2 linked regions of the Bosea sp. 685 genome follow. The protein of the gene in region 2 interacts with the protein of the main gene of each other region in a pairwise test. Links are inferred from orthologs where the notes say so. Each region holds a gene or a part of one and is shown on either strand. Other genes may lie near its edges. The genes, in order: ssb and RMR04_RS05305.

Region 1 (6,232 bases), 1.3 Mb from region 2 along the record:
GCGGCACGAATTTCAGCACGCTGCGATCGGCCGCACGCCCGATATGCGGAGCGGGCAAGGCCAGCGCCGCGGCGCCAAGCTGGATGAACCTACGCCGTGTCGGCATGATCGACCTCCTCTCGCTGAACCGAAAGCGCAGCACAAGCGAGAGCCTATCCTGCAGCTGGAATCAGGCAAGCGGCATGCCAATGCGCGGCAACCCACCGGGGGAGACGATCAAAAAAAACGAGCGGACCGGACCTCGTCCGAACCGCCCGTTTTGAATGCTTGCCTAAGCAAAAAGCCGACTTCGCACGCCGCTCGGAGACTGGACCGGCCTAGAAGGGAAGAGACGAACGGAAAATCGCAAGGAAGGCGAAAAGGCATGTATCGGCAACGACATAAGCGCTCCCGCCGGCCGATCCAACGAGCGCAAAAGCGGCGCAGCGTCGATAAGCCCGAGAAACGGACCTCGTCTTGGACGCCGATCCCCGGGATTGGGGGGAAGCTCATGACTCGCCGATTTCTCCCCTGGGCCTGCTCTGCCGCCCCAAGCCTCAAAGCAGTGGCCGGCGGAAGACGCTTACAGAACTGCGGCCCATGGCTCTGAACTCGCCGTTAACCTTGATCGGTTAATTCGCCAGACCAGTAGTGGCTTCGCGCTGGCTGTATTTGCTGCGGCGCAAGGATGGCAAATCATGCGGCTCATCGTCGGCGCAATCATCGTCTTCGCCTGCGTCTTCGGCAGCTACGCGGCTATGGGTGGCCACCTCGAGGTCCTTTGGCAGCCATTCGAGTTTGTTATCATCCTCGGTGCTGCGATGGGCGCCTTCGTCATCGGCAACACCGGGCCGGTGCTCAAGGCCGTACCTGCCATGCTCGGCACGCTCGTGAAGGGCCCAAAATACAAGCAGGAATGCTATGTCGAACTGCTGGGGATGCAGTATTCCTTATACAAGCTTGTGAGGCAGAAGGGCATGCTCGCGGTCGAGCAGCACATTGAAAATCCGAGCGAATCGACGCTGTTCAACGCCTTCCCGACTTTTGCAGCGAACCATCACGCCGTCGAGTTCGTCTGCGACTACATGCGCATGTTGACGCAGGGCGCCAACAACGTCCACGAGATAGACGCTCTCATGGACGAGGAACTGGAGACGCACCACCAGGAGCAGGAGCGTATCGTTGCGGCCATGCAGTCGCTCGCCGACGGAACACCGGCGCTCGGCATCGTCGCCGCCGTGCTCGGCGTGATCAAGACGATGGGGGCGATCAAAGAGCCGCCGGAGGTGCTGGGACATCTGATCGGCGGCGCGCTCGTAGGCACCTTCTTCGGCGTCTTCGTCGCCTACGGCTTCTTCGGGCCCATGGCGCAGTCGCTTAGGAGCCTCTTCGAGGCGGAATCCAAATACTACCTTTCACTCAAGGCGGGTCTCCTCGCCCATATCGGCGGCCAGCCGCCGGTGATGGCGGTAGAATTTGCCCGCAAGGCTCTGTTTAGCGACGTCCGGCCGAGCTTCAGCGAAGTGGAAGCGGCAACCGCCGGTCTGCCCGCCTAGATCTGACCCAATCTCCAGTAGGGAACCGATGTCCAACCCCGTCCAGCCGATTATCATCAAAAAGGTCAAGAAGGCCGCTCATGCGCACCATGGCGGGGCCTGGAAGATCGCCTATGCGGACTTCGTGACCGCCATGATGGCGTTCTTTCTGCTGATGTGGCTGATTAGCATGACGACCCAGGAGCAGAAGATCGGCCTGGCGGAATACTTCGCGCCGACGGCCGTGAGTCCTAGCACCAGTGGCGCTGGCGGCATGCTGTGGGGCACCGCCCTGGACACGTCAGGCAGCAAGTCGTCGGCGCCCCGCGACGCGGCGATGGGCCCCACCAAGGAGGACGGAGCGCGTCAGGCCAATTCGGGCCGCACCAGCGACCGCGAGGTCAACCGCCCGGCTGCCCGCGAGCAGGACAACCAGAGCGCCATAGCCAGCCTCCGGCAGGCGCTCCAGAACATGCCCGAAATTGCCGAGCTCTCGCGCAACATCATGATCGAGCCGACCAAGGAGGGGGTGAACGTTTCCCTCATGGACCAGGACGGCCGCTCCATGTTCGCCGAGGGCTCGGTCCAGCCGCACGAGCGCACCCGTCGCGTGCTGGCGGCGATCGCGCCCACCCTGCGCCGGCTGCCCAACCGCCTGTCTGTCACCGGCCACACGGCCGCGGCGCGCCCGGGCTCGGAGCGGGGTGTCGATCCATGGAGCCTTACCGCCGGGCGTGCGCTCGCCGTGCGCGAGATCCTGTCGGTTGCCGGGCTCCCCAACGACCGCTTCATCTCCGTGGTGGGACGCGCCGACACCGAGCCGGTCTTCCCCGACAATCCCTACCTCTCGCCGAACCGACGGGTGGCGATCACGCTGCTCAATGAGGCGCCGCCGCTGCCTCCGAGCGCCTTTCGCTGACGGCGAGGCGCCTCGGCCGCCTCAGAGTCCGTTTGAGATTGAGCTCATTGGCTGACACGGCGAGGCTGACCATTGCGACGTGGATCATGGCCTCGGAGACGTCGATGTGCTGCCCGAAGTCACGGGCCGCCTATGCACAATTCCTGACCGGCGAAGCAAGCTTCAAGCGCGCCATGATCCCGCTGCGCGCCGTGGGTCGGATCGGACGAACCAATCGCTCTTCCCAATCAATTTCGACCCGCAGACAACGTGCGACACTGCTGAAATTTCATACAAATGCGAAAGTTCCGCACGATCTGAAACCGGCTCTAAACGACAGATGTTCGTAAAAAAGCAAAAAGGCGTTGTAAAACAACGCCTTAGTGCCTTATTCCTTACATACTCGGCATAGGTATTCGCTAGAACGGAATATCGTCGTCGAGATGGGTCGAAGATGAGCGACCACCGCCACCACCGCCGCCCGCCATGGCGGGCTGGCGCGGTGCATTGCCGCCGCCCATCGGGCTCGACCGGCCAAAGGAGCTGCCGCCGCCCGAGCGATCCTCCATCGCGCCGCCGCTTTCGCCATATTCGTCCGAACCGCCCTGCCCCCGGCTGTCGAGGATGGTCAGTTCGCCACGGAAGCGCTGCAGCACGATCTCGGTGGTGTATTTCTCGACACCCGACTGATCCTGCCATTTGCGGGTCTGGAGCTGGCCCTCGATATAAATCTTCGAGCCCTTCTTCAGATATTGCTCGGCGACCTTGGCGAGGTTCTCGTTGAAGATCACGACCGAGTGCCACTCGGTGCGCTCCTTCTTCTCGCCCGACTGCTTGTCGCGCCAGGTTTCGGAGGTGGCGATCCGCAGATTGACCACGGGCTCGCCGCTGCCGAGACGCCGCACTTCGGGATCGCGCCCGAGATTGCCGACCAGAATGACCTTGTTGACGCTACCAGCCATGAGAGGCTCCATTTCCTGCGCACATCGAAACCGGCCATCGACCGGAGCCGGACCCTACCGATCCGTGACGCCACTATCAACGATGTTCTTGTTTTGTTCAAGAGCCTTCACTAGGGTTGTCCCCGGAATTCGTGATTCGATTTTACCGGGGCCCGCAGCCGCCCCGTTCAGATTCGCACCGCCGCCGGCAAGACCTTGCCGGGTAGGAGCTTGCCAGGCAGGACTTTGCCAGGATTGAGGATGCCGAGCGGGTCGAGCGCCTGCTTGATCGCGCGCATGACGTCGACCGCCTCGCCATGCTCGCGCTCCATGAACTGCGCTTTGCCATAGCCGATGCCGTGCTCGCCGGTGCAGGTGCCGTCGCAGGCGATGGCACGCTCGATCAGGCGCTCGTTCAAGCGCTTCGCCTCGGCCAGCTCGGCCGGCGAATTCGGATCGATCACCAGGCCGAGATGGAAATTGCCGTCGCCGACATGGCCGACCGTGCCGATATAGAAGCTCGCCGCCTCGATATCGGCCTGCGTCGCCGCAAGGCATGGCGCGAGCTGCGAGATCGGCACGCAGACATCGGTGCTCCAGATCCGCGCATCCGGACGCATCGCTTGCAGCGCGTAATGGATGTTGTGACGGGCGCGCCAGAGCCGGCGCCGCTCATCAGGGTCGGTCGCCCAGGCGAGATGCGTCGCGCCATGCTCGCCGACGATCCCCTCCACCGCCCTGGCCTGCTGCTCGACCTCGGCGGGGCTGCCATGCAATTCGAAAAATAAGGTCGGCGTCTCCGCCAGCTCCAGCTTCGAATGCCGGTTCACCGCCGCGATCGCCCGTGCATCGACCAGCTCCACCCGCGCCACCGGCACGGCGCATTGGATCACCGCCGTCACGGCCTCGACCGCGCCCGCCACCGTGGCGAAGGAGCAGACCAGCGCCGAGACGGCCTCGGGCAGCGGGTGCAGGCGCAGCGTCACCTCGGTGATGATCCCGAGTGTTCCCTCCGAACCGACGAACAACCGGGTCAAATCATAGCCGGCCGAGGATTTGCGCGCCCGCCCGCCGGTCCTGATGATGCGCCCATCGGCCATCACCACGGTGAGCGTCACCACATTCTCGCGCATCGTGCCATAGCGCACCGCATTGGTGCCCGAGGCGCGCGTCGCCGCCATGCCGCCCAGCGTGCATTCGGCTCCCGGATCGACCGGGAAAAACAGCCCGACATCGCGCAGCGCCGCATCGAGCTGCTGGCGGGTGACGCCGGCCTCGACCGTCGCGTCGAAATCCTCCGGCCGGATCGCCAGGATGCGCGTCATGCCGGAGAGATCGAGGCTCACCCCGCCATGCAAGGCCGCGATATGGCCCTCCAGCGAGGTGCCTGCGCCGAAGGCGATCACAGGGGTCTCGTGCTCAGCGCAAAGCCGCACGATCGCAGCCACCTCTTCCGTCGACTGCGCCCTGCACACGGCGTCGGGCGGGCAGCTGGTATGGTAGGATTCGCCCCGGCCATGATGCTCGCGCTCGGCCAGCGAGGTCGAGAAGCGGGGGCCGAGCAGCGCGTGCAGCGCTTCCGCCAGCGCCGGAGCGAGCCCGCCCGCCGCAGGAGCCGTATCGAGGGAGCGCGAGGCTGGCAGGGCGGCTGTCACGGCGGCGTCTCCGATCGAAACGGGCTTGGGTCGAAACGGGCGCGGGCGGGCGCGGCTGCAGCCCGTCCCGGCGTCACCGAGGACTGGCATACAAGCCCGTCTCGTGCAAGGTTCTGTATCTTGCATACAGGACGGAGATTGCCGTGAGCCCTCGCCATTCCCTCGCCGACAGGCTGCGCCAGCCCGGCCTCATCGTCGCCCCCGGCTGCCATGATGCGATCGGCGCGCGGGCCATCGCGCAGGCCGGCTTCGAGGCGGTCTACATGACTGGCAACGGCCTCTCCGCCAGCCTGATCGGCGCGCCCGATATCGGCCTCCTGACCATGACCGAAATGGTGGCGCGCGGACGCGCCTTGGCCGCCGCCGTCCCGGTTCCGGTCATCGCAGACGCTGACACCGGCTATGGCAATCTCAACAACGTCGCCCGCACGGTCGCCGAATACGAGGCCGCCGGCGTCGCCGCGATCCATCTCGAGGACCAGGTCACGCCCAAGCGCTGCGGCGCCATGGCCGGCCTTGCCCTGGTCTCGCGCGAGGAGCACGCCGAAAAGATCAGCATCGCGGTCGCGACGCGGCGCGATCCCGATTTCCTGATCATCGGCCGCTCGGATGCGCGCCTGCCTTTGGGCCTCGACGAGGCGATCGCCCGCGGAAAGGCCTATGCGCGGGCCGGGGCCGATCTCGTCCTGCTGGAGATGCTGCAATCGGAAGACGAGATGCGCCAGGCCCTGCGCGAGATCGAGGCGCCCTTGATGTTCAACTATGTCGAGGGCCGCGTGCCTTCACTTAACGCCGAAGAGTTCGGCCGCATCGGATTCAAACTCCTCAGCTATCCCGTCTCCTCCACCCTCGCCTACGCCCATATGATGACCGCCTTCGCCCGCGAATTGAAGCGCAGCGGCACCACGCGCGGCCTGGAGGCCAACATGCTCGACCTGCCGAGCTATGAAGCCTTTCTCGGCCGCGAGCATTATGCCTGATACCGGCGTCGAATCGCGGAGGGAAACGTGACGAGCATGAAGGCGATCAGGCGTTTCAAGGTCCAGCAGCCGAAATCGCTGGTCACCATCGTCGAGGAACGCCTGCGCAAGGCGATCATCGATGCCGAGATGCGCTTCGGCGAGGCCCTCTCGGAGGATGCGCTGAGCAGCGCGCTCGGCGTCAGCCGCACGCCGGTGCGCGAGGCGCTGGCCCGGCTCCAGCTCCAGGGCCTCGTCACCATCG
Region 2 (6,228 bases):
GCATCGACTTGTCCGCGGCCTTCCCGATTCAGGAACGCCTGCGCCGGAAACTTGACTCAACCCAAGGTAACGGTAGCGTCCCCTCGCGGCCTTGGGTTGGGGAGACAATTATGATCAAGGCTATCTGCGCGCTCATGCTGCTTTTGGCAGGAACGCAGCTTGTGCAGGCACAATTCGTGCAATCGCGCCGTAACGTCGATGCTGGCAAAGCGACGGTAATCTACAGTTTCTTCAACTGTCAGACCGATGTCATCCAGGCGGTATCCGGCACAGCCTCGCATGGTTCGATCCGGACTCGCGAGGTGACGCAATACCGCTGCGGAAATCTGACGCAAAGAGCCGTTGTCGTCGATTATATCCCGCACCCCGGCTACCGAGGCACGGACGAGGCCTATCTCTATTGGGGCGGCAATGCGCAAAGCCGGGTGCATTTGAACGTTCGGTAGCCCGAGTTCACGGCCCTTCCTCACAAAAAGCTCTGCGGATCGACATCGACCGCGACCCTGACCGAGCCTTTCGGCTTCGGCCCGCGCTTGAGCCAGGCCCGCAGATAATCCTGCAGATTGAACTCGCGCGTCGTCTTGACGATCAATCGCACGCGGTGGCGCCCGCGCAGCACCGCAAGCGGCGCCTCAGCCGGCCCCAGCACCGACACGCCCTCGGGCGCATCGGCACAGCGCGCCAGCGCGCGCGCATGCCCCTCCGCCTCCGCCGCCGTGTTCGCCGACACGATCAGCCCAGCGAGCCGCCCGAAAGGCGGCAGGCCGGCCGCCTCGCGTGAAGCGGTCTCGGCGGCGTAGAACCGCTCTGGATCGCCCGAGATCAGCGCCTTCAGCACGGGGTGCCCGGGATCATGCGTCTGCAGGAGGGCGCGCCCGGGCCGTTCGCCGCGCCCGGCCCGGCCGGTCACCTGCCGCAGCACCTGGAATGTCCGTTCCGCCGCGCGCGGATCGCCCGAGGTCAGTCCGAGATCGGCATCGACCACGCCGACCAGGGTCATGCCCGGAAAATTATGGCCCTTGGCGACGAGCTGCGTGCCGATGACAATGTCGAACTCGCCTGCAGCGACCGCAATCAGCTCCTGCTTCAGGCGCTCGGTGCCACCCGGAAAATCGCTGGACAGCACGATGCCCCGCGCCTGCGGGAACAGCGTCGCGACCTCCTCGGCCAGGCGCTCGACACCCGGCCCGCAGGCCGAGAGGCTCTCAGTCGCATGGCAGGCCGGGCATTCATGCGGCCGGCGCTCGACATGGCCGCAATGATGGCAGACCAGCGCCCGCCGGAAACGATGATCGACCAGCCAGGCCGAGCAGTTCGGGCACTGAAAACGGTGCCCGCAATCGCGGCACAGCGTCAGCGGCGCATAGCCGCGCCGGTTGAGGAAGAGCAGTGACTGCTCCTTGGCCTCCAGGTTGTCCCCGATCGCCTTGATCAGCGCCCCCGAGATCCAGCGTCCGCGCTCGGGCTTGTCCTGGCGCAGATCGACCAGCCCCAGCGTCGGCAATTCGCGCCCGCCGAAGCGCTCGGGCAGCTTGAGATGCGTGTAGCGCCCGCGCTCGGCATTGACCCGCGTCTCGAGCGAAGGCGTCGCCGAGGTCAGGATGACTGGCGCGTTCTCGATGCGCCCACGCACCACGGCCATGTCACGGGCATGATAGCTGACGCCGTCTTCTTGCTTATAGGCGGCCTCATGCTCCTCATCGACGACGATCAGGCCAAGATCGCGATAGGGCAGGAAGAGGGCCGAGCGCGCACCCGCCACCACCCTGGCCTCGCCGCTCGCGATCGCCGCTTGCAACCGTTCGCGCTTGCGGCCCGTCACGGCCGAATGCCACAGGCCCGGCCTGACCCCGAAGCGCGCCTCAAAACGGTCGATGAACTGCGCCGTCAGCGCGATCTCCGGCATCAGGATCAGGCTCTGGCGGCCCTGCCGGATCGCCTGCGCCACCGCCTCGAAATAGACCTCGGTCTTGCCCGAGCCGGTGACACCCTCGAGCAGGGTCACGCCGAACACCGCGGCTTGAACCGAAGCCACGAGCTCCTTGGCCGCCGCTGCCTGCCCCTCGGACAAAACCGGCTGCGCGTGATCGGGATCGGGCATTGCCGCGATGGCGTCGCGCGGCAGCGCCTCGACGCTGAAGGTGCCGGCATCGACCAGAGAGTCGATCACCGCCATGCTGACCGAGGCCGCCTCCGCCAGCGCCGCCTTACCCGTCAGCAGGCCGCCCTCGGCCGCGGCGATGGCGCGGGCGCGGGCCGGCGTCATGCGGGGAGGCGGCGCGCCGACGAGCCTGACACCGAGCTTGGGCCGCTCCGGCGTATCGTCGGGCTGCCGGCGCAGGACCAGCGCCAGCACCGAGCCTTTTGGGGCGAGCGTGTACCAGGCGACCCAGTCGACCAGCTTCATCAGGGCGAGATCGAGCGGCGGCATGTCGACCCGGCCCGTCACCCGCTTGAGATTGCCGCCGCGGCCGGAGCCCAGGCTCCAGACCACGCCCACGGTCTCGCGCGGGCCCAGTGGAACCTGCACGACATCGCCGGGCTTGAGCACGAGCCCGTTCGGCACTGCATAGCTATAGGCCTGGTCGAGCCCGAGCGGGATCAGCACGTCGACCGTACCGCCTTCTCCCATCTCTGCCGGCTCGTCACTCATGGCGCCGTGTCTAGCATCGATTCGGGGCCTGTTAAGGCAGGAGCGTCATGTTCAGGCAACAACCGCGTCATGGCCGGGCTTGCTCCGGCCATCTCTTGCAGAGCCAGACGCGGGACGAGATGGTCGGGCCACGCCCGCCCATGACGGGAGCCTCGAGCCTTGACCGACTTCGACACTCTGCGCCGCGACTGGCTCGCCCATCTGGCGAATGAGCGCCGGCTCTCGCCCAAGACGCTCGAAGCCTATGGCCGCGATCTCGGCCAGTTCTCCGCCTTTCTGGAGGGCCATCTCGGCGGCCCGGCCTCGCTGGCCGACATCGCGGCGCTGAAGCCCTTCGACCTGCGCGCCTTCCTCGGCCAGCGCCGGCGCGAGAATGTCGGCAACCGTACATTGATGCGCCAGCTCGCGAGCTTGCGCTCCTTCGCCCGTTTCGGCGAGCGCACCGGCAAGCTCAAGGCTGCAGCCTTTGCCGCGACACGCGGACCGCGCATCGGCAAATCGCTGCCGCGCCCGCTCGACGCCCGTGCCGCCAAGGCCGTGACGCAGGTCGAGATTCGCGCCGGCGAAGAGCGCGAGGCCTGGGTGCTGGCGCGCGACGCCGCCGTGCTGGCGCTGCTCTATGGCTGCGGCCTGCGCATCTCGGAGGCGCTGTCGCTGACCCGCGCCCAGGCGCCGACGAGTGCCGGTGATGCCCTGACGGTCATCGGCAAGGGTCAGAAGACCCGCATGGTCCCTGTGCTGCCAGCCGTTGTGACGGCGATCGCCGAATACATCGCGCTTTGTCCCTGGCGCTTGCCGCCGGATGGTCCGCTCTTCCTCGGCGTCAAAGGCGGCCCGCTCTCGCCGCGCATCATCCAGCTCGCGGTCGAGGGCTTGCGCGGCGCACTCGGCCTGCCCTCCTCCGCAACGCCGCATTCCCTGCGACACTCCTTCGCGACCCATCTGCTGGGTCGCGGCGGCGATCTGCGCGCCATCCAGGAGCTGCTCGGCCACGCCTCGCTCTCGACGACGCAGATCTACACCCGCATCGACTCGACACGACTGATGGCGGCCTATGACGCCGCCCATCCTCGCGCCGGGCGCTAGAGCAGGATGCGAAAAAGTAGGAACCGGTTTTTCGCAATCGATCCTGCTCTCACTCTTTGGTGAGAGACGGATTCAGATTTCAGACGGGATCACGAACTGACCCCGTCTGAAATCATCTGGCTCTGACGCGGAAGCGGCGCGAAACCCGTTCAGCCGACATTCACCTGTCGCCTTGGAGGAAGGACATGGCGTTCAACCGCGAATCGCGGGACGGGGGATGATGCATGTCTGAGCATTTCGAGGCGCCGGAAGGCGGCAACAAGAAGATCGCGCTGCTGATCGCGGTTCTCGCGCTCATGCTGGCGCTGGCCGAGATCGGCGGCAAGCAGGCAGAGAACGAGGCTGTCGCCAAGAACATCGAAGCCTCGAATCTGTGGGCCTTCTTCCAGGCCAAGACCATTCGCAGCACCACCTTGAGCACAGCTGCCGACGCGATGGAGATCGACCTTACCGCCGCGACCGATCCGGCCATGCGCGAGCGCATGCAAAAGCGCATCGACGACTGGAAGAAGACGGTCGCGCGTTATGACAGCGAGCCCTCGACCAATGAAGGCCGCAAGGAGCTGATGGCGCGCGCCAAGGCTGGCGAGCACGAGCGCGACAATCTGAAGGCGCGCAACGAGAATTTCGAAATCGCCTCGGGCCTGCTGCAGATCGGCATCGTCGTCGCCTCAGCCTCGATCATCACCGGCGTCGTCATGCTCGCCTTCGTCGGCGGCGGCCTCGGCGCCCTGGCCCTTGGCTTCATGGGCCTGGCGATGTTCGCCCCGCATCTGCTGTTCTGAGGCCCCCTCGCCGCAAAGCGCGCTAGGTTCAGGCTTTCGCTGACGGTCGCGCCCATGGCCGCCTGGCGCCGTCGGCGTCGCGAAAACGCGCGATTTCGTCAGCAAAAGACCGCGTCACGTCGATATCGTCCCAGCCATTGAGCAGTTGCTCGCGCCAGACCGGATCGATCGCGAAAATGACCGCGCGATTGCCCCAGGCAACCGTCTGCTCCGCCAGATCGACGCTGACCGGCAGATCCGGCGTCGCGGTCAGGGCTGCCAGCAGGTCCTCGATGTCGGCCTCGTCGAGCACCGCCGGCAAAAGCCCGTTCTTGACCGCGTTGGACGCAAAGATGTCGCCGAAGGTCGGCGCCAGCACGACGCGGACGCCATGGTCGGCCAGCGCATAGACCGCTGCCTCCCGCGACGAGCCCGAGCCGAAATTGCGCCGCGCCACCATGATCTCGGCTCCGCGCCAGACCGGGCGGTTCAGCGGAAAGTCGGGCTTCTCGATCCCGGCATCGTCGCGGCGCAGATCATGCAGCAGGAAGCCGCCATAGCCCTCCGAGCGCGGCCGTTTCATGAAACGGGCCGGGATCAATTGGTCGGTATCGACGCCGGCGAGGCCAAGCGGGCAAGCCGGGCCGCTGACCCCCGTCAAGGGCTTCACGACCGGCCCTCCAGCATCGGCCGGACATCGGTAAGATGCCCGGTCACGGCCGCAGCGGCGACCATGGCCGGCGACATCAGATGGGTGCGGGCGCCCGGCCCTTGCCGGCCGCGGAAATTGCGGTTCGTCGTCGAGGCGCAGCGCTCGCCGGAGGGCACGCTGTCGCCGTTCATGCCGACGCACATCGAGCAGCCGGATTCGACCCATTCGAGCCCGGCCGCGATGAAGATGCGGTCGAGCCCCTCCTCCTCGGCCTGCCGCTTCACCTGGCTCGAACCCGGCGAGACCAGCCCCGGCACGCGCGCCTTGCGGCCCGCAAGCACGCTTGCCGCCGCGCGCAGATCCTCGATGCGGGCATTGGTGCAGGAGCCGATGAAGACGCGGTCAACCACGATCTCGCTCAGCTTCTGCCCCGGTCGCAACCCCATATAGGCGAGCGCATCGCGCATGGCGGCAGCGCGGCCGTCATCGTTGAGCGCGGCAGGATCGGGCACGCTGGCGCCGATCGGCAGCGCATCCTCCGGGCTGGTCCCCCAGGTGACGATGGGGGCGATCGCGGCAGCTTCGAGCGCGATCTCGCGGTCGAAGCAGGCGTCCGTATCGCTTGGCAAATTCCGCCACGCGGCGATGGCTGCCTCCAGCGCCGCTCCCTTGGGCGCGTAGGGCTTGCCAGCGATCCAGCGGAAGGTCGTCTCGTCGGGCGCGATCAGCCCGCAGCGTGCGCCTGCCTCGATCGACATGTTGCACATGGTCATGCGGCCCGCCATCGACAGCGCCCGCACCGCCTCGCCCGCATATTCGACAGCATAGCCGCGCGCCCCGTCCGCGCCGATCTTCGCGATGATGCTGAGGATGAAATCCTTCGCCCCAACGCCGGGAGCGGGCGTGCCGTCTATGGTGATGCGCATGCGCCTGGGCTTCTTCTGCCAGAGCGTCTGCGTCATCAATACATGCGCGACTTCCGAGGCGCCGATGCCGAAGGCATAAGCCCCGAAGGCGCCATGGGTCGAGGTATGGCTGTCGCCGCAGACCATGGTTAGCCCCGGCAGCGTCAG

The links.
Region 1: the proteins of RMR04_RS05305 (region 2) and ssb interact in binary tests that used the Escherichia coli proteins (3 or more experiments, as listed by UniProt). The link is inferred for Bosea sp. 685 from one-to-one orthologs.

The regions. Positions count from the first base shown.
Region 1 is NZ_CP134779.1:2,202,952-2,209,183, reverse strand. Bases 1,604-4,584 are described here. They hold ssb (single-stranded DNA-binding protein), read right to left. Parts: upstream 3,375-4,584; coding sequence 2,832-3,374; downstream 1,604-2,831. Other genes in these bases: RMR04_RS11855 (FAD-binding oxidoreductase), read right to left, coding at 3,542-4,584; RMR04_RS11865 (flagellar motor protein MotB), read left to right, coding at 1,604-2,433. In the rest of the region: RMR04_RS11875 (ABC transporter substrate-binding protein), read right to left, coding at 1-106; flagellar motor stator protein MotA, read left to right, coding at 678-1,535; more of RMR04_RS11865, read left to right, coding at 1,564-1,603; more of RMR04_RS11855, read right to left, coding at 4,585-5,008; RMR04_RS11850 (isocitrate lyase/PEP mutase family protein), read left to right, coding at 5,152-5,988; RMR04_RS11845 (GntR family transcriptional regulator), read left to right, coding at 6,025-6,232. UniProt on the Escherichia coli protein: Plays an important role in DNA replication, recombination and repair. Binds to ssDNA and to an array of partner proteins to recruit them to their sites of action during DNA metabolism. Acts as a sliding platform that migrates on DNA via reptation.
Region 2 is NZ_CP134779.1:908,476-914,703, reverse strand. Bases 61-3,037 are described here. They hold RMR04_RS05305 (primosomal protein N'), read right to left. Parts: upstream 2,654-3,037; coding sequence 467-2,653; downstream 61-466. Other genes in these bases: RMR04_RS05300 (tyrosine recombinase XerC), read left to right, coding at 2,813-3,037; RMR04_RS05310 (hypothetical protein), read left to right, coding at 111-446. Also shown: more of RMR04_RS05300, read left to right, coding at 3,038-3,739; RMR04_RS05295 (DUF4337 domain-containing protein), read left to right, coding at 3,964-4,524; leuD (3-isopropylmalate dehydratase small subunit), read right to left, coding at 4,553-5,173; leuC (3-isopropylmalate dehydratase large subunit), read right to left, coding at 5,170-6,228.